4 regions of the Gordonia sp. YC-XJ4 genome follow, and region 4 is predicted to be linked to each of the others. Evidence: riboswitches for the same ligand, from Rfam matches in the RefSeq annotation. Region 4 holds a riboswitch; each other region holds the start of a gene.
What was found. Region 4 has a riboswitch for S-adenosylmethionine ahead of AC5ZH6_RS08845 (bifunctional o-acetylhomoserine/o-acetylserine sulfhydrylase). Riboswitches for the same ligand answer to the same signal wherever they lie in the genome.

Region 1: it holds a riboswitch for S-adenosylmethionine, as region 4 does, so the genes downstream of both, AC5ZH6_RS20715 (LLM class flavin-dependent oxidoreductase) here and AC5ZH6_RS08845 (bifunctional o-acetylhomoserine/o-acetylserine sulfhydrylase) in region 4, are expected to answer to the same signal.
Region 2: it holds a riboswitch for S-adenosylmethionine, as region 4 does, so the genes downstream of both, AC5ZH6_RS23120 (aminotransferase class V-fold PLP-dependent enzyme) here and AC5ZH6_RS08845 (bifunctional o-acetylhomoserine/o-acetylserine sulfhydrylase) in region 4, are expected to answer to the same signal.
Region 3: it holds a riboswitch for S-adenosylmethionine, as region 4 does, so the genes downstream of both, AC5ZH6_RS10525 (amino acid ABC transporter permease) here and AC5ZH6_RS08845 (bifunctional o-acetylhomoserine/o-acetylserine sulfhydrylase) in region 4, are expected to answer to the same signal.

What each region holds. Positions count from the first base shown of each region.
Region 1 is NZ_CM183447.1:4,676,069-4,680,619, reverse strand. It holds gene AC5ZH6_RS20725 (NAD(P)/FAD-dependent oxidoreductase) at 1-1,290, shown strand, start outside; gene AC5ZH6_RS20720 (ABC transporter substrate-binding protein) at 1,312-2,271, opposite strand; SAM riboswitch class I at 2,479-2,563, shown strand; gene AC5ZH6_RS20715 (LLM class flavin-dependent oxidoreductase) at 2,571-3,764, shown strand; gene AC5ZH6_RS20710 (ABC transporter substrate-binding protein) at 3,764-4,551, shown strand, end outside.
Region 2 is NZ_CM183447.1:5,198,149-5,202,699, forward strand. It holds gene AC5ZH6_RS23120 (aminotransferase class V-fold PLP-dependent enzyme) at 1-1,273, opposite strand, end outside; SAM riboswitch class IV at 1,291-1,404, opposite strand; gene AC5ZH6_RS23125 (isochorismate synthase) at 1,495-2,592, shown strand; gene AC5ZH6_RS23130 (serine/threonine-protein kinase) at 2,687-4,551, shown strand, end outside.
Region 3 is NZ_CM183447.1:2,384,445-2,388,995, forward strand. It holds gene ectA (diaminobutyrate acetyltransferase) at 1-295, opposite strand, end outside; gene rsmD (16S rRNA (guanine(966)-N(2))-methyltransferase RsmD) at 529-1,128, shown strand; gene coaD (pantetheine-phosphate adenylyltransferase) at 1,141-1,629, shown strand; SAM riboswitch class IV at 1,776-1,884, shown strand; gene AC5ZH6_RS10525 (amino acid ABC transporter permease) at 2,017-3,027, shown strand; gene AC5ZH6_RS10530 (amino acid ABC transporter ATP-binding protein) at 3,024-3,821, shown strand; gene AC5ZH6_RS10535 (ABC transporter substrate-binding protein) at 3,956-4,551, shown strand, end outside.
Region 4 is NZ_CM183447.1:2,008,064-2,012,614, forward strand. It holds gene metX (homoserine O-acetyltransferase MetX) at 1-1,092, opposite strand, end outside; gene AC5ZH6_RS08845 (bifunctional o-acetylhomoserine/o-acetylserine sulfhydrylase) at 1,117-2,451, opposite strand; SAM riboswitch class IV at 2,513-2,633, opposite strand; gene AC5ZH6_RS08850 (cutinase family protein) at 2,851-4,551, shown strand, end outside.

The sequences.
Region 1 (4,551 bases), 2.7 Mb from region 4:
CGCCGACTCGCCCACGCCGATGTCGACGTCACGGTCATCGCCCGCACCACCCACCACCTGTTCCAGCCGCTGCTGTATCAGGTGGCCACCGGGCTCATCTCGCAAGGCCAGATCGCCCCACCGATGCGGGTGATCCTGCGCAATCAGCGCAACGCGCGGGTCGTCCTCGGCGACGTGGAGAGCATCGACCTCCAGCAGCGCAGGGTCACCTCGCGTCTGCTCGACCGCGAACTCACCACCGGTTACGACAGCCTCATCGTCGCCGCGGGTGCCGGCCAATCCTATTTCGGCAACGACCATTTCGCGGAGTTCGCACCCGGTCTCAAGACCATCGACGACGCCCTCGAACTCCGCGGACGTATCCTCGGCGCCTTCGAACAGGCCGAGTTGTCCACCGATCCCGACGAGCGCGCCCGCCTGCTGACGTTCGTGGTGGTCGGCGCAGGTGCGACCGGGGTGGAGATGGCCGGGCAGATCGCGGAGATGGCGGCCAAGACGCTGCGCGGCGCCTTCGACTCCATCGATCCGACGCAGGCGCGGGTCATCCTCCTCGACGCGGCGCCGTCGGTACTTCCGCCGTTCGGGCGCAAGCTCGGAGGACGGGCTGAAAAGCGTTTGCGCTCACTGGGAGTCGATGTCCAACTGGGGTCGATGGTCGTCGACATGGATTACGACGGGCTGGTGGTCAAAGACCCCGACGGCACCACCCGACGCATCGAGAGCCAGTGCAAGGTGTGGTCGGCGGGTGTCGCGGCCAGCCCACTCGGCCGCCATCTCGCCGAGCAGAGTGGGGCCGAGACCGACCGCGCCGGACGGGTCCGGGTGCAGCCAGATCTCAGTCTGCCCGGCCACGCCGAGGTGTTCGTCGTCGGCGACATGATGGCACTCGACGGGGTGCCGGGCCAGGCCCCGGCGGCGAACCAGTCCGCGCGGTACGCCGCCGACACCATCATCGCTCGGCTCAACGGCAGTCTGCGGGCTCGAAAGCCGTTCTCCTACTGGGACAAGGGGTCGATGGCGACGGTCTCGCGGTACTCGGCGGTCGCCAGCGTGCCGATCCCCGGGACGTCGCGGCACATCGAGTTCTCCGGTTATCTCGCCTGGCTCGGATGGCTGTTCCTGCACCTGATCTACCTCGTCGGATTTCGCAACCGCTTCACCACGCTGATCGATTGGCTCTTCGCGTTCACCTCGCGCAGCCGCAACCAACTCGCGGTCACCGAGCAGCAGGTGTTCGCGCGCACCGTGATCGACCGGCTCGAGGAGATCGAGGAACGCGGCGCCGCCTGAGGCGCCGCCGGGGGCGAGCGCCTACAGTTTCGCCAACGCCGGCGTCAGCTTGTCGATCGCCCACGGCACCGAGTAGATCGTGGGTCCGCCGAACGCCGACGCGGTGTCGTTGGTGAGGAACACCGTCGTGCCGCGGCGCACCGCGGGCAGCGAATCCCAGCCGGGTATCGCATCGAACGCCTCGGGCCCGCCGACCAGCGGCCAGAAGATCAGCAGGTCCGAAGCGAAGATGTCGATACGTTCGGCCGACACGATCGTGCGTGCGCCACCGGGCGCGAGCCCTTTGACCGCCGGGTCGAGAACCAGTCCGAGTTCGGCAAGCAGTTTCGCGGAGGGGTCGGTGTCGCTGGTCACCACACCGAACTGATTCTGCGGGGTCAGCTGTCCGAAGGTGAACGTCTTGCCCTGGCTCGCCGGGTATTTCGCCCTGGTGGCCGCGATCTGCTGCTCGACCTCGGCGACGGCCTCATCGGCCTGCTGCTGCTTGCCGAAGATCCGGCCGGCCGTCGTCATCACGTCCTGCCAGCTGTCGGTGACGGTGTTCTTGGCCATCACCGGAATCGTGGGGGCGATCTGCGTCAGGCGGTCGTAGGCCGCGCGGTCGGGCAGGTATCCGGCGAGGATCACCTGCGGGGCGAACCGCGCGATTGCGGCAACGTCGGGGGTACCGGCCTCCACGTCATAGGTGACGATCGTCGACGAGTGCTCCGGCGTCCAGGCGAAGCGATTGTTCGGGCCCGAATACCCCTGCGCGAGGAACTCCGCGGTGATCGGGACTCCGAGGCGGATCAGCGAATCCGACCACGCGCCGCCGAAGGTCACGACCTTGGTCGGATCGCTCGGAATCGTCGTCGATCCGTACTGGTGCTCGACGGTCACGGTCTCTCCCGCGGACCCGGCCGGGTCGTCGGGGGAGGAGCACCCGAGAAGGGCGACGAACACCAGGGTCAACAGGCCGGCGAGAACTCCACGAGCACACATCTCGTTAGGTTAGGCTAAATCGCCCGTATCGGACAAGGTCGACGCGGGCGTGACGACGCCATTGCTCGCCACCGATGCCGTCCGGACGTTCGGGTTAATCCCACGGTGACCGAAAGTCTGTGCCGCGTACGCGCCCGGACGCCGTCGACGTACTCGAGCAGCTCCTGACTTTCTTGCCGTGTGCGGCGCCGCCGACCTACCGTGAATCGACCATCTGGAGCGACCGAGAGACCCGGCTCGTCGACGTCGCAGCAACCCCAGAGGAGGGTGCTAACGCCGGGATCGATGGGAGTCGGCTCGTGCCATTTCATGACCATGCCCCGTTGTCGGTGCTCGATCTCGCGCCGATCAGTGAGGGCTCCAATCCTGCTGCCGCACTGGCCAACACGATCGACCTCGCGCAGCACGCCGAGCAGTGGGGGTATCGCCGCTACTGGGTCGCCGAACATCACTTCGTCGCGGTGGCCGGCTCCAATCCGGCCGTCCTGATCGGTCAGATCGCCGGTGCCACCACCACCATCCGGGTCGGGTCGGCGGCGGTTCAGGTCGGCCAGACGACCGCGGTCTCGGTCGTCGAGTCCTTCGGTCTGCTCGACGCCTTCCATCCCGGCCGCATCGACCTGGGTCTCGGACGCTCCGGTCAGCGGCGCGCGGAAGCGGTCACGGCGACACCCACGCCTTCGACACCCACGCCGTCGACACCCACGCCGTCGACACCCACGCCTTCGACACCTGCGGTGACCCTGCCGAGCATTCCCCGCCCGAGTCGCGTCGTCGACGGTGTGGTGCTCCCCGAACCGTTCGATGTGTCGGCGCTGCTGGCGAATTCGCGTCTGGCACGCAGCTTCGAGGTACTCACCCAGCCCGGTGCGCAGACCCCCGATTTCGCCGAGCAGGTCGCCGACATCGCCGCATTGCTCGAGGGCACCTATCGCAGCCCGTCCGGTCTCCAACTGCATGCGGTGCCCGGTGAGGGCGCCGACGTCGAGCTCTGGATCTTCGGCAGCAGCAAGGGTCAGAGCGCCCAGGTGGCCGGCGCGCGCGGACTGCCCTTCGTCGCCAACTATCACGTGAGCCCCGGCACGACGCTCGAAGCGGTGCAGGCCTATCGCGCCGCCTTCCGGCCGTCGGCGGTACTCGCCGAACCGTACGTGGTGGTCTCGGCCGATGTGGTGGTCGCCGAGGACGACGACACCGCACGCCATCTCGCCTCCACCTACGGGCACTGGGTGTACAGCATCCGCAGCGGCCACGGTGCCGTCGAGTACCCGGATCCGGCCACCGCGCCACCACTGGACGACGAGCAGCGCGCACTGGTCGCCGACCGCCTCGAGACCCAGTTCGTGGGCAGCCCCGACACCGTCGTCGAGCGCTTGGCTGCGCTCGGAAAGCTGACCGATGCAGACGAACTCGTGATCACCTCGGTCACCCATGATCACGGTGACCGGCTGCGCTCGCACGAACTCCTCGCCAAGAAATGGGGCCTCATCTGATGCGTGGCATCACCACCACCGTCGCCCGTACCGCGACGGCATCCGTTGCCGCGCTGGCCGTATTCGGCCTCGCCGCATGCGGCGGGGGCTCCTCGCAGTCCGACGACGCCGGCCCGCCGGTCTCCGGTGGCACGCTGCGCTACGGCCTCTCCGACGCGCCCACCTGCTCCGACCCCGCCCAGAGCGCCACCAACCAGACGATCTACGTGACCCGTCAGATCGTCGACTCACTGACCGACCAGGTACCCGGGAGCGGTGACCTGAAACCGTGGCTGGCGCAGAGCTGGGAGGTCAGCCCCGACGCCAAGACCTTCACCTTCCACCTCAAGCCCGACGTCACCTTCAGCAACGGCACCCCGCTGACCGCCGACTCGGTCAAGAAGAACTTCGACGCCATCGTCACCACCCTTGGTGGCGCCAAGGCGCCCTTGGCCGCAACATATCTCAGCGGCTACACCGGTACCACCGTTGTCGACCCGTTGACCGCACGGGTCGAGTTCTCCGCACCGAACGCGCAGTTCCTGCAGGCGACCTCCACTCCGCAGCTCGGCATCCAGGCCGACGCGACCGTCGCCGCCACACCCGAACAGCGGTGCCAGGGCACCAACATCGGCTCCGGGCCGTTCGCGTACTCCGCATGGCAACAAGGCCGTTCGGCCGCCCTGCGCAAACGCACCGGATATCAATGGGGCTCGGCGGTGTTCACCCATACCGGCGACGCCTACCTCGACGGGATCGACTTCACCGTCGTCCCCGAGTCGGGTGTGCGCACCGGCTCACTGGGCTC
Region 2 (4,551 bases), 3.0 Mb from region 4:
TCAGTTGTGCCAGAGCGTCGATCAAGCGGTCGATGTCGGCGGCCCCGGTGCCGAGGCCGAAGCTCGCGCGCACGGCGCCGTCGGGGTGGCCGAGGCGATTGAGGATCGGGTGGGCGCAGAACTTTCCGTCACGCACGCCGATGCCGTGTTCGTTGCTGAGATACTCGGCGACGGCGCGCGGCGCAATACCGTCGACGCCGAACCCGGCAATCCCGACGCGATCGGTGATGTCGTCGAAGATGCGCAGTTCCTCGACGCCGTCGAGGCTCGCGAGCCCGTCGTCGAGACTGCAACGCAATTCGTGCTCGTGCAGGCCGATCGCCTCGAAGCCGATCTCGGTGATCGCCTCGCAGGCGGCAGCGATGGCGATGGCGCCCAAGACATTCGGCGACCCTGCTTCATGTCGCGCGGCACCGGTGTGCCAGGCGGTGGCCGCGCAGTTCTCGTCGGGGCCGTCGACGACGCTGACCTGCGCCGACGCCCCACCGCCGGCGAGGTAGGGGTCGGCGGCGTCGAGCCAATCCGACCGTCCGATGAGCACTCCCGCGCCGTACGGCGCGTAGACCTTGTGACCGGAGAACACCAGGTAGTCGATACCGTGGCTGACCATCGACACCGGCCGGTGGGCGACGAGCTGGGCTGCGTCGACGAGTATGTGCGCGCCGTGTCGGTGCGCGATGGCGGCGATGCGTCCGATCGGCAGGACCTCCCCGGTGACGTTGGAGGCCGCGGTCACCGCGAGCAACGCCGCGGGCGCCGCCGCGAGTTCGCATTCGAGTGCGACGAGGGTGTCCTCGATGCCCGGGCGCGCGGTCACGATGCGGGCCGTCCCGGAGTCGCGCGAGACCCACGGCAGCAGGTTGGCGTGGTGCTCGATGTCGAGAACCACGACGTCGCCAGGGGTGCAGTGGGCCGCCAGATTGATCGCGTCGGTGGTGTTGCGGGTGAACACGACGGTGTCGTCGGCACGCCCACGCACGAAGCGCCGCACCGTCTCCCGGCACTGCTCGTAGCGACGGGTGGTGACCTGGGACAGATGGCCGGCGCCGCGGTGGACGCTGGCGTACTGGTGCAGCGACGCGGCGACGGCGTCGGCAACCGCGGTCAGGGCGGGGGCGCTCGCCGCATAGTCGAGGTTGGCGTAGGCCACCTCGCTCCCGTCGACGAGCGGCACCTGTTGTCCTGCGCCGACGACCTCGGCGAGCGGCTCGATGGACGACGGATCTGCGCCCACGGTGGCGGCGATCGATGCGGGGGTGACGACAGCAGTCATCGAAAAATCTCCTTGGGAATCCACGCTTGCCGTGTCCGGGTGGTACACGGCCAGGTCGTCACCCGGAGCACCCCACCGCGGAGGAGGGTTGCCGACCAGCGAGCCGGGGCTTGTCACTGGCACTCATGACCTGCACCAAGGGTGGCCTATCACGCGGGAGGGTGTCAATTTTCACTCAGCGTGGGCAAAATCCCGACGCCGTCCGGCGCTAGGTTGGTCGAGTGAGCGGCGAACGTGTGGACGATGAGGGAACGGGGCCTGCTCCGTTCGTGTTGTCGCGCCCGCACGGGGTGGTTCGCGCCGAGGGCGTCGCGCGACGGTTCACCGCGGTCTCCGACGCCGTCGACGCGCTGCGATCCGGTGCGGTGGAGTCGGTGGTCGGTGCGCTCCCGTTCGACCCCGCAGATCCGGCCGCGCTGTTCGCACCCACGCGGCTATATCGGGAACAGGCGCTCGGTGGGCGCGCCCCCGTCCGTCATTCACTGACCCACTTCGTCGAGATCCCCGACGCCCCCACACATCGGGAGCGGGTGCGGCGAGCGGTGGCCGCCATCGACGCCGGCGACCTCGACAAGGTGGTGCTCGCGAGAACCGTTGGTGCGGTGCTCGATTCGACGGTAGAGATCGATGAACTCCTCGGCGCGCTGGCGCACGGCAACTCCGAGCACAATGCGTTCGCGGTCGACAGCGGCCACTCGTGGCTCCTCGGCGCGAGCCCGGAGTTGTTGCTGCACAAGAGTGGCCGCGAGGTGACCTGTCATCCGTATGCAGGTTCGGCTCCACGCTCGTCGGACCCGGACGCCGATCGCGAGGCCCGGGAGAAGCTCGCCGCGTCGGGAAAAGACCATCGCGAGCATGCGTTCGTCGTCGAGCATCTGCGTGAACGGTTGGCGCCGATCAGCGAGGAGCTTTCCGTCGCGACCCGACCTCAATTGCTCTCCACCGGCGAGATGTGGCATCTGGCCACACCGATCCGCGCCCGCCTCGCCGATCCGGATGTCGGCGCACTCGACCTGGCCCTCGCCCTGAGCCCCACCCCGGCGGTGTGCGGGACACCGACCGACGCTGCGGCACAGTTCATTCGGGATCACGAGGAACCCCGCGGACTCTACGCCGGCGCCGTCGGCTGGGCCGACGCGCGTGGCGACGGCGAGTGGATGGTCACCATTCGTTGCCTCGAACTCGACGCCGACCGACAAACCTTTCGCACGTGGGCCGGCGGCGGTATCGTCGCCGACTCCGATCCCGATGCCGAACTCGCCGAGACCACCGCGAAGCTGCTGACGGTATTGCGAGCGTTGGGAATCTCGGGAATGTGACGTCGTCATTCGCAAGACCGACACGGTGCGAGGGCGCGTGTTGCAACCTCCGAACGTCGGATATATTGGCGCGTTGATCGAGCGGGGAGGGCCAGTGCTGCAACCGGGAGCGAGTTTCGCCGGATACACGATCGAACGTCTCCTCGGCGCAGGCGGAATGGGTGAGGTCTACGTCGCACGACACCCACGCCTGCCACGATCCGACGCACTGAAAGTGCTGGCCTCCTCCTTGTCGGACAACGATCAATTCCGCCGCCGATTCGAACGCGAAGCCGACGTTGTCGCCACCCTGTCCCATCCCGGAATCGTGACCGTTCACGACCGCGGCGAAGCCAATGGGCACCTCTGGATCGCTCTGCAACTCATCGACGGCACCGACCTCTCCGAAGTCCTACGCACTCACGGCCCGATGCCCGCTCCCGAGGTTGCACGCATCGTCGCTGCCGTCGCCGACGCGCTCGATTACGCCGGTAGCCGAGGCCTGGTCCACCGCGACGTCAAACCCGCCAACATCCTCATCGAGACCAACGGGCGATTACAACTGACCGATTTCGGCATCGCCCACACCCGTACCGACACCAATACCCGACTCACCGCGACCGGCACCACCATCGGCACGCTTGATTACGCGTCCCCCGAACAACTCCGCGGCCTCTCCCTCGACAGCCGATCCGACCAGTACTCCCTGGCTTGCACCGCTTTTCACTTACTCGCCGGGCATCCACCGCACGAGGACACCAACGCGGTGGCAGTCATCACCCGCCACCTCGAACAACCACTACCCAGTCTGCGACACACCCGGCCGGAACTCTCCCACGACGTCGACGCGGTCCTCACCCGCGCCACCGACAAGGACCCCGCGCGCCGCTTCTCCTCGAGTTCGGAGTTCGCCAACGCATTGGCTGTGGCACTGCGACAAACTACTTCGACACCGCGACAAACGATTTCGGCACCGACGCCGACGCCGGCGCCGACCGTGCGTCCGCAACCGGATTCCGGCCATCCGGGCAGGCCGCCGGTCGTCTTCGGGTCCGTCCAACAGGCCCCTGCGCCCGGGTGGCCGGTGCCGGCTCCGCCTCGTCGGCGACGCCGGCGTCCCGGTCGGCTCACCATCGCCCTGGTGCTCGGCCTGGTCGCGGTTCTCGCGATCACCGGCGGAGTACTCGGATGGCATTTTTACGAGAAGTCGGTGGCAGGCGCACACGAGTTGGCCGATCTCACACATGTTCCCGCCTCACCGCTGAGCCCGTCCCTGGCCACCAAACCGGCGCGGGTGAAATGGACGTATTCCGGCGCGGGGATTCTCGGCGGCACCATCCAACTGGCGATCGGCGCGCACGACGCGGTCACCGAGGGATCCGAACCCGCGGTATTCGACGTCCTCGACGCCAACACCGGAAAAGTGTTGCGGAGCATCTCCGTGCCGGTCATGGGCCCCGACGGCTACGTCGCCCAACCCTGTGTCGTCGCCGCGACGATTGCTGCCTGCCCGATGACCAACACGACGGAAGTTCTGCTCGACCTACAACGAGGAACCGTCGTCGGCCAGGTGACCGCCGACCAGATGGTCGCCGCCGACACCGGCTTCTTCGCGCTGAAGCAATCCCCGGGCGACGACGCCAACCGGACGACGGTGATGAGCGTCGACTCCTCCGGAAGGGTTCGATGGCAGGAAGACTCGCGCGAGTATGCGCTTCCGGCGACCGGCAGCGGGAGTGCGCTGATCAATCCGGTACAACAGCCAGGTTCCTTCCAGGGCCCCGCAGTCGAGATCCGCCGCGCATCTGACGGCAAGGTCCTCTATCACCGCGTGCTCCAAGAATGGGAAGAGTCTCCGGCGTGGGCGCCTTTCCCTGGGGGTTTCGTGGTGGACGGAGCCAACGGTCCCGAATACTACGATCTGGACGGCAAGCGAACCGCCGTTGGCGCATCCGACTGGCATCCGATCGGAACACCGCT
Region 3 (4,551 bases), 380 kb from region 4:
TCCCGTGACCGCGATACGCGTCGTCGACCGCGACCTGCCAGACCATGAGGGTCGACGGGTCGGACGGACGTCGATATCCGGTGACGAATCCTGCAGTGCGGCCGTCGACCTCGGCGACGATGGACGTCTCGGCGAAGTCTCGGCACCACAGTACGTAGGCGTAGCTGGAATTCACGTCGAGCACCTGGGAGTCCTTGGCAATCTCCCAGAGTCGGGTACCGTCGGCCACCGAGGGAACCCGGTAGTCGAGAGTGAGAAGGGGTGATGGGGCCGTTCTTGTGTGGGACGGGCTCATAACGTATTCGACGTTAACAACGTGTGTCGACGAATTCACCTGCCTGCGTAAATCGGTGGGGAAATGCCCCCTCAATGCCCAGTTCATCCGGTATTTGTGATGCGGGACACAAACGCTTGCGACGACTCGCTGCGGGTGGGCGAATTGTCCGGCGGCGACCGCGGTGACGACCCCGGTGGCGCCGCCCGTCGAGGGGGACGGCTCAACCGAATCGGCAATGGGAGAATGGTTCGGTGACCCGGATCATCGCCGGCCGCCACGGCGGACGACCACTGAAGGTTCCCGACGCCGGGACCCGGCCCACCTCCGATCGGGTGCGCGAGGCGGTGTTCAACATTCTCGACGCCCGGATCGATCTGGAGGGTGCCGCCATCCTCGACCTCTATGCCGGGTCTGGTGCGCTGGGCCTCGAAGCACTCTCCCGTGGCGCGTCCTCGGCCGTGTTCGTCGACAACCGTCGTCGCGCCACCGCTGTCGTCACCGCCAACCTGAGGGCGCTCGGCGTCGCCGAGGTGGGCCGGGTGATCACCGCACCGGTGTCGGCGTTCCTGGCCGGCCCGGCCCGAGCGGACGTCCCGGCCCGAGTAGGTGTGACGGGCCGCTTCGATGTGATCTTCTCCGACCCGCCCTATGCATTCACCGACGACGAGGTGCACGGCGACCTCGCGGCGCTCGGCGCGGGCGGTTGGCTCGCCGACGGTGGCCTACTGGTCCTTGAGCGGGGCCGCCGGGCCACGACGAGATGGCCAGTCGGCTGGGAGGTCGTCACCGACAAGTCCTACGGCGACACCACGGTGCAGGTCGCGCGAGTCACCGGCGGGGAGGCCGGGTAGGTTCTGGAGAGTATGACCAGTGCGGTGATCCCCGGCTCCTTCGATCCCTTCACGCGCGGCCACCGTTACGTCGTCGAGCGGGCTGCCGCGTGTTTCGACGAGCTGGTGGTCACCGTTGTCGTCAATCCCAACAAGCGCGGCCTGTTCTCGGTCCCGGAGCGGCTCGAACTGATCCGGGAGGACTGCGCCGATCTGCCCAATGTGCGGGTGGATCAGTGGACCGGCCTGCTCGTCGACTATCTCAGAGAGAACGCGATCCACTCCATCGTCAAGGGTCTGCGCTCGTCGGTGGACTTCGACTACGAGCTTCCGATGGCGCAGATGAATCGTGAGCTGGCCGACGTCGAGACCGTGTTCCTGCTGACCGATCCGCGCTTCGCGCACGTCTCGAGTTCGCTGGTGAAAGAGGTCGCCAAGCTCGGCGGCGACGTGACACCCTTTCTCTCCCCGCACATCCACCGGCGCCTCGAGGCGATCCTGGCCGGTGAACGCAGCGTCTGACGAACGCAGGTCTGAGGAACGCAGCGTCAGACGAATAACGCAGCGTCAGACGACTATGGTGTCCGACGCCGACGCCACGAGACTTTCACTCATCGACGAATGTAAATACTGACCGCTGCGGCGTGCGGTATTAGCGTGAACGAGACGGTCATGAGCGTCAACGACAAGCCCTGGCTGGTTGACCGGCAACCCTCGCATCGCGGTGGGGTGCCCCAGGTGACGACCGGATCGGGAATGTCCCGATAAGCGTGATGGAAACGGCCACAACGATTTCGTGAGGAGTCGTCGTGCCGTCGTGGTCGTCGGTACCCGCGGGATACGCCCGGGGTGTCGTCGGGCACGCCTCTCCTCGCGTGCCCCGTTCCCCGGTTGGAGGAGAGTGCCGCCATGTCCGCCCCATCGCCGTCCACGAGTGCCGATCCACACCCGGCGCCGTCGGGGGACTCGCACCCGTCGTCGGCGGGCACGACTACGCCGCCGGTCGCCGAACGCGTTGCGCCCCTGCGTCATCCCGGCCGGTGGGTTCTCGCCGCGATCGTGCTCATCGTCGGTGCGCAGTTGGTCCACGGCCTGGCCACCAACGCGTTCTTCCAATGGGATCGGTTCGGGTACTGGTTCTTTCGCCCTGTCATTCTCGAAGGCCTCGGGGTCACCTTGGAGGTCGCAGCGTACAGTGCGGTGCTCGCCCTGGCCGTGGGCATCGTCCTGGCGCTGATGCGGCTGTCGAACAATCCCGTGCTCGCGGCGGTCAGCTGGGGTTACGTCTGGTTCTTTCGATCGATCCCGCTGATCGTACTGCTCCTCATCCTGTTCAACTTCGGGGCGCTCTACCAGAGTCTGAGTATCGGTGTTCCGTTCGGCCCGGGACTGTTTCATTTCTCCGAGGCCGATCTCGCCACCCCGTTCCTGATCGCCGTCATCGGTATCACCGTCCACGAGGCGGCGTTCGCCGCCGAGATCGTGCGCGGCGGCATCCTGTCGGTTGACGCGGGCCAACACGAAGCCGCTGCCGCACTGGGCATTCCACGTCGTTATCACTTTCTGCGCATCACATTGCCGCAGGCTCTGCGGTCCATCGTGCCGTCGTATGTGAATCTGCTGATCGGGCTGATCAAGTCGACATCGCTGGTCTACTACGTGTCGCTACTCGATCTGTTCGGCGTGGTCTCGACCCAGTCGAGCACCTATTCCGGTGACATCATCCCACTGCTGATGGTGGCGACGGTCTGGTACGTGATCCTCACCAGCGCCGTCTCGATCGTCCAGTTCTACATCGAGCGCTACTTCGCGCGAGGGGCGGTCCGCACCCTGCCCCCCACGCCGATACAGCGATTGCGGTTCGCTGTTGCCGGCGTTCGCCGGAGCATCGCCCTGCGTCCCTGGGAGCGTGCCGCATGACGCGCGCCGCCATCACACCGGACACGACGCCGGCCGGTGCCGAGGTGCAGATCGTGGGCGCCCACCGCTTCTACGCCGACCATCACGTCCTCAAGGGCATCGACCTCACGATCCGCCCGGGAGAGGTGACGGTGATCCTCGGACCCTCGGGCTCGGGCAAGTCGACCCTGCTCCGTGCCGTGAACCATCTCGAACGGCTCGACGCAGGCCACGTCAGCGTGGGCGGCGAACTGATCGGCGTCCGCCGTACCGGCGGCCGTCTCCGGGAATTGCCCGAACGCGAGATCCTGCGACAGCGGCGCCGCATCGGCTACGTCTTCCAGTCATTCAACCTGTTCTCCAACCTCACCGCCGGCCAGAATGTCGCGGCACCATTGGTCTCGACCGGCCGGATCACCCGCGCGGACGCCGAGCGCGCTGCCCGCGCACTCCTTGCGCGCGTGGGACTCTCGGACAAGTACGACGCATATCCGCGCCAGCTCTCCGGCGGTCAGCAACAGCGGGTCGCCATCGCCCGGGCGTTGGCCGTCGAGCCGGGGGTGCTGCTCTTCGACGAGCCGACCTCGGCGCTCGATCCCGAGCTCGTGGGCGACGTCCTCGCGGTGATCCGTGATCTCGCCGCCACCGGCACCACCTTGATCGTGGTGACCCACGAGATCGGCTTCGCCCGCGAGGTCGCCGACACCATCGTCTTCCTCGACGACGGCCGCATCGTCGAGCAGGGCACCCCGGAGCAGGTCCTCGATCATCCGACACACCAGCGCACCAAGGACTTCCTGCTCCGAGTGCTCTGACCGCGACACATCGACCACCACACACCGACCACCACACACCGACCACCACTCACCGACCGCCACCACCGTCGGCGACCCCGCCGGGGCACGTCGTCATCCTCCCTGCCGTCACACCCCAGAAACGGAGTAACTCCATGTCACCAACGCGTTCCGCCGATCGCGTCACCCCCCGAACGCGCGCTCGTCGCCGGGCCGCGACGCGGCTCGGTGCCGTCACCGTGGCACTCGGCCTCGTCGGCAGTCTGCTCACCGCGTGCTCGGGCGGTTCCACCGACGCCGCGCAACCATCCGGAAAGCCGGGCGGTGTCGTCATCGGCGCGGTCTCCAACGGCGCCGCCAACCAAATCGATGTGACTGTGCCGCAGGTCGATTCGATTCGCAACGCGCTGCCGGCGGCGGTGCGTGACTCCGGGGAGCTGTCGATCGGGATCGGGGCACTGCCCTCGGGGTATCCGCCTCTGGCGTTCATCGGGTCCGATCAGCACACGCTGACCGGCGCCGAACCCGACCTCGGCCGCCTCGTCGCGGCCGTCCTCGGGCTCACACCGGTGATCACCAACGCCACGTGGGAGAACCTCTTCGTCGGAATCGACAGCGGGCGAACAGATGTCGGATTCTCCAACATCACCGTCACCGAAGAGCGCAAGGAAAAATACGACTTCGCGACCTACCGCAAGGACGAAATCGCCTTCGAAGTGCTCAAGGCGAGCTCCTGGAACTTCGACGGCAA
Region 4 (4,551 bases):
GGTGAGGAACCCGTCGTGGCCCTTGTCGGAGCGGACCACCTGGAGCCCGCCGACGCAATTGCCGAGGCCCTCGGCGATCTCGGCTTGTAACCGCAACGGATACAAGCGATCCGAATCGATGCCGGCGACGATGGTCGGGACGGTGCACGAGGCGAGGGCGGCGGCGATCCCGCCCCGGTTGCGGCCGACGTCGTGGTGGTTCAGCACGTCGGAGAGCACCACGTAGCTGCCCGGATCGAAGCGCTCGATCAGCTTGTCGGCCTGGTGCTCGAGATAACTCTGAATCGCATAGCGACCGCCGAGAAGCGGATTCTCTTGCGCCTGAGGCGTATTGGCGAACCGCTCGTCGAGCTCACCCTCGAATCGGTAGGTGAGGTGGGCGATGCGCCGGGCGATCCCGAGGCCGGCGATCGGGGACCGTCCGGTGCCGTGGTAGTCGCCGCCCTGCCAGTCGGGATCGGAGGTGATGGCCGCGATCTGGGTGGTCTGCGTGCCGATCTGATCGGCGGTGGCACGCGCGCCGACCGCCAGCACCAGTGCGCTGCGGACCCGATCGGGGTACTCGATCGCCCACTCCAGCGCACGCGCGCCACCCATCGAGCCGCCGAGTACCGCGCCGATTCCCTTGATGCCGAGGGCATCGAGCAGGGCTGCCTCGGCACGCACCTGATCGAGCACGGTGATGTCGGGGAAGCGTGAACCCCAAGGCCGCCCTTGCGAATCCGGCGACGACGGGCCCGTCGACCCACGGCAGCCGCCGAGGACGTTGGCGGAGATGACACACCATTCGTCGGTGTCGATGGCCGCTCCCGGCCCGATCAGACCATCCCACCACCCGGGGGAGGGATGCTCGTCGGTGGGAGCGCCGGTGACGTGCGAGTCACCGGTCAGGGCGTGCAGGGTCAGGATCACGTTGTCCCGTGCAGGCGACAACGCCCCCCAGCGCTGGAACGCCAGGGTGACGTCGTCGAGTTGCTGCCCGTTGTCGAGAGACAACGACCCCAGACGCATTCGGACCATCTGTCCGTCGGGAACTCGTTCCCACTCGGGCTGATGCGTCGTGGTCGCCTGGGGGTCGATGCTCACCGACACGGGTGTTGTGCTCCTGTCCTAGAACTACTTGGCCGCCGCGAAACCCTGGTCGAGGTCGGCGATGATGTCGTCGATGCCCTCGATACCGACGGCCAGGCGCACCAGGCCGGGGGTCACGCCGGCAGCGAGCTGCTCCTCGGGGGTCAGCTGGCTGTGGGTGGTCGACGCGGGGTGGATGACCAGTGACCGCACGTCACCGATGTTGGCGACGTGGCTGTGCAGCGTCAACGCCTCGACGAAGCGCTTCCCGGCGTCGACGCCACCGGCGATCTCGAAGCCGATGATCGCGCCCTGCCCCTTGGGCGCGAGCTTCTGACCACGGGAATACCAGGGCGAGGACTGCAGACCGGCGTAGGCCACCGACTCGACCTGAGCGTGATCGGCGAGGTAGGCCGCGACCCGCTGCGCATTGGCGACGTGGCGCTCGACGCGCAGGCTCAGGGTTTCCAGTCCCTGGGCGAGCAAGAAGGCGTTGAACGGCGAGATCGCCGCGCCGGTGTCACGCAGCAACTGCACGCGCGCCTTGAGCGCGTAGGCCGGCGCACCGAGGTCGGCGAACACCGCACCGTGGTAGCTGGGATCGGGGGTGGTGAAGCCGGGGAACAGATCCTGACCATCACGCTGCACCCGCCAATCGAAGGTGCCGCCGTCGACGATGATGCCGCCGATCGCGGTGCCGTGCCCGCCGATGTACTTGGTCGCCGAATGGACGACGATGTCGGCGCCATGGGCCAGGGGGTTCAGCAGGTACGGGGTGGCGACGGTGTTGTCGACGATCAGCGGCACGCCGTTGCGATGGGCGACCTCGGAGATGCCCTCGATGTCGAGAATCTCGTTGTTGGGGTTGGAGATCGACTCGCCGTAGAACGCGCGGGTGTTGTCGCGGACCGCGGCCTGCCACGAATCGAGATCCTCGGGATCCTCGACGAAGCTCACCTCGATGCCGAGCTTGGGCAGCGTGTAGTGGAAGAGGTTGTAGGTCCCGCCGTACAGACGCGGGCTCGACACGACGTGTCCGCCGTTCTCCACGATGTTGAGGATGGCGTAGGTCTCGGCGGCCTGACCGGACGCGACCAGCAGTGCCGCGACACCGCCCTCGAGTGCGGCGACCCGCTGCTCGACGGCGTCCTGGGTGGGGTTCATGATGCGGGTGTAGATGTTGCCCGGCTCGGCGAGGCCGAAGAGGTTGGCCGCGTGGGTGGTGTCGTTGAAGACGTACGACGTGGTCTGGTAGATCGGCAGTGCACGGGCGTTCGTGGCGGCGTCGGCCGACTGGCCCACATGGATCTGCTTGGTCTCGAAACTCCAGTTGTCGGCTGGGTTCTGGGCATCCGTACCGTCGTTGGCTACGTCAGACATGAAAATAGATCACTTTCTGCGGTCGGCAGGGTGTGGTGACCCTGATGGGGTCCGACCTTCGGACCCGCGCTTGCCGGGGATGCTCGTCGCGATCCCACAACCCGGTCATCACCCGGAGCACCCCACCGCGGTTGGAGGGTTGCCGATCAGCGAGCCGGGGCTTGACGCTGATACTCATGACCTGGCGACAAGGATATAACACGGTCGTCGTCGGCTGAGAACCCTCCTGCTCAGCCTGGTTTGCGTGCTGGACAGAAACGGTCCGTGCGGTTCGGGCGCGCGGTAGGTGTCGCCCGGACGGACGAATCGCCGTCCTGATCTCGACCGATCCGCCGGAATCGGCCGCGCCGTCTGCTTACCCTTGCCACGTCACGGTTCCCTCGCCCAAGGACGTGTCCGATGCGGCTCTCACCTTCCTTTGCCTCGCTCCGCGGCAGCGTCTCGACCGGAGTGGTCGGGGCCGCGAGTGTGGCGCTCATCGCGGCCGCATTCTGGGGTCACGGGGTCGCGTCGGCGGAAACGGCGGCGGCGTGCAGTCAACCCGGTCGGGTGTTCATCGTCGGCGGCACGTGGAATTCCGACGGTTCGTATCTCGTCGGGATGGAACAGCGCTACACCGGGCACGGCGCGCACTGGGAGGAGCTGCCGGACAGTCCGTACTCCGGCGCGGGCGCCTACGAGATCGAGCAGGTCCCGTACTCCGCGACCATCTGGCCACTCGGGTCGGTCGGATACAACGCCAGCGAGGCCGAAGGGTCGGCCAACCTGGAGCAGGCCGTCGCCGCGTACCAGCAGCAGTGCGGTGCCGACAAGAAGATCGTCATCGCCGGCTATTCGCAGGGAGCGCGGGTGGCCGGCGACGTTCTCACCGACATCGGTGCGAATCGGCCGGTGACCATGGACGACGGCTCCACCTACGTCATCTCCACCACCGATTCCGACGGTGCGCGCACGGTGTCGGGTGAGCTCTACTCCGATCCGCGGATGTCGGGGACGTTGTGGGGACAGGGGATCGAGGCGACCCTGGTCGGGATCATCCCCGGTCTGACCATGTCCGGAACCCGAGCAGTCACCGACTACGGGGGCCTGCCGGTGACCACCTACTGCATCGCGGGCGACCCGATCTGCGATCTCCCCGATCCGTTCCATGACCCGATCGGCGACCTCGACGCGCTCCTCGGCTACTGGGTCAAGCACGGTCAGTATCCGTTTCACATGTATCAATTCCCGGGTACCGGCACGACCTGGTACATGAACGGCGCGAACGAGCCCATGACATGTACGCAGAGCGGAGCGTTGCAGACCTGCACGATCGCCTCGCCCTCGTCGATGGCCATCCTCACCCAGAACCTCGTCGACGCCGTGGGCCTGCACTGGTCGGTCCCGGACCTCGTGGCCTACCGGTTCCGCCTACCCGACATCATCGGGATCACCCTCGCCGACTTCCAGCCGCCGATCCGGTGGGTCATGGACTGGTTTCCGCCGTTGCCGCAATTGGGCTACGGCGCGTACCTGCCGGATCTGTACGCCTTCGAGAACACCATCACCGGCGTGCTCACCTGGAACGGCGAGCTCTTCGAGCAGGGAGCCCAGGCGTTGCTCGCCAGCGGCAAGAGCATCGTCGCGCTGCCGCTCAATTTCGTGAGGTACTGGGTGGCGCGCGTCGTCGAGGGGATCACGACGGTGCCGAGGGGTTCGACGGGTGCGGGTGCGTCGGTGCTGTCGACCCCGACACATGTCGCGGTGCCGCTGGTTGCGTCCCAGCAGAGCGCAGTCGACGGTGAGACGGGCGCAGTCGACGGTGGGGCGGGCGCTGTGGGCGATGAGGCGGGCGCAGTCAGCGGGACCAGGGGCGCTGTCGGTGAGGGTGGGGGCGCTGTCGGCGCAAGGCGGGCACCGGAGTCGAGCACGTCACCTGCGCCGAGCACCTCACCTGCTCCTAGTGCGTCACCTGCGCCGAGCACGTCACCTGCGCCGAGCACGTCACCGGAGTCGAGTTCGACGTCCGAGTCGGGCGCGACGCCGTCGCCGTCGGCAACGTCGGCGCAGGAGAGTTCCGCGCCGTCACCAGGTGATGCCGGAAGCGGTTCCGCGCCCGAT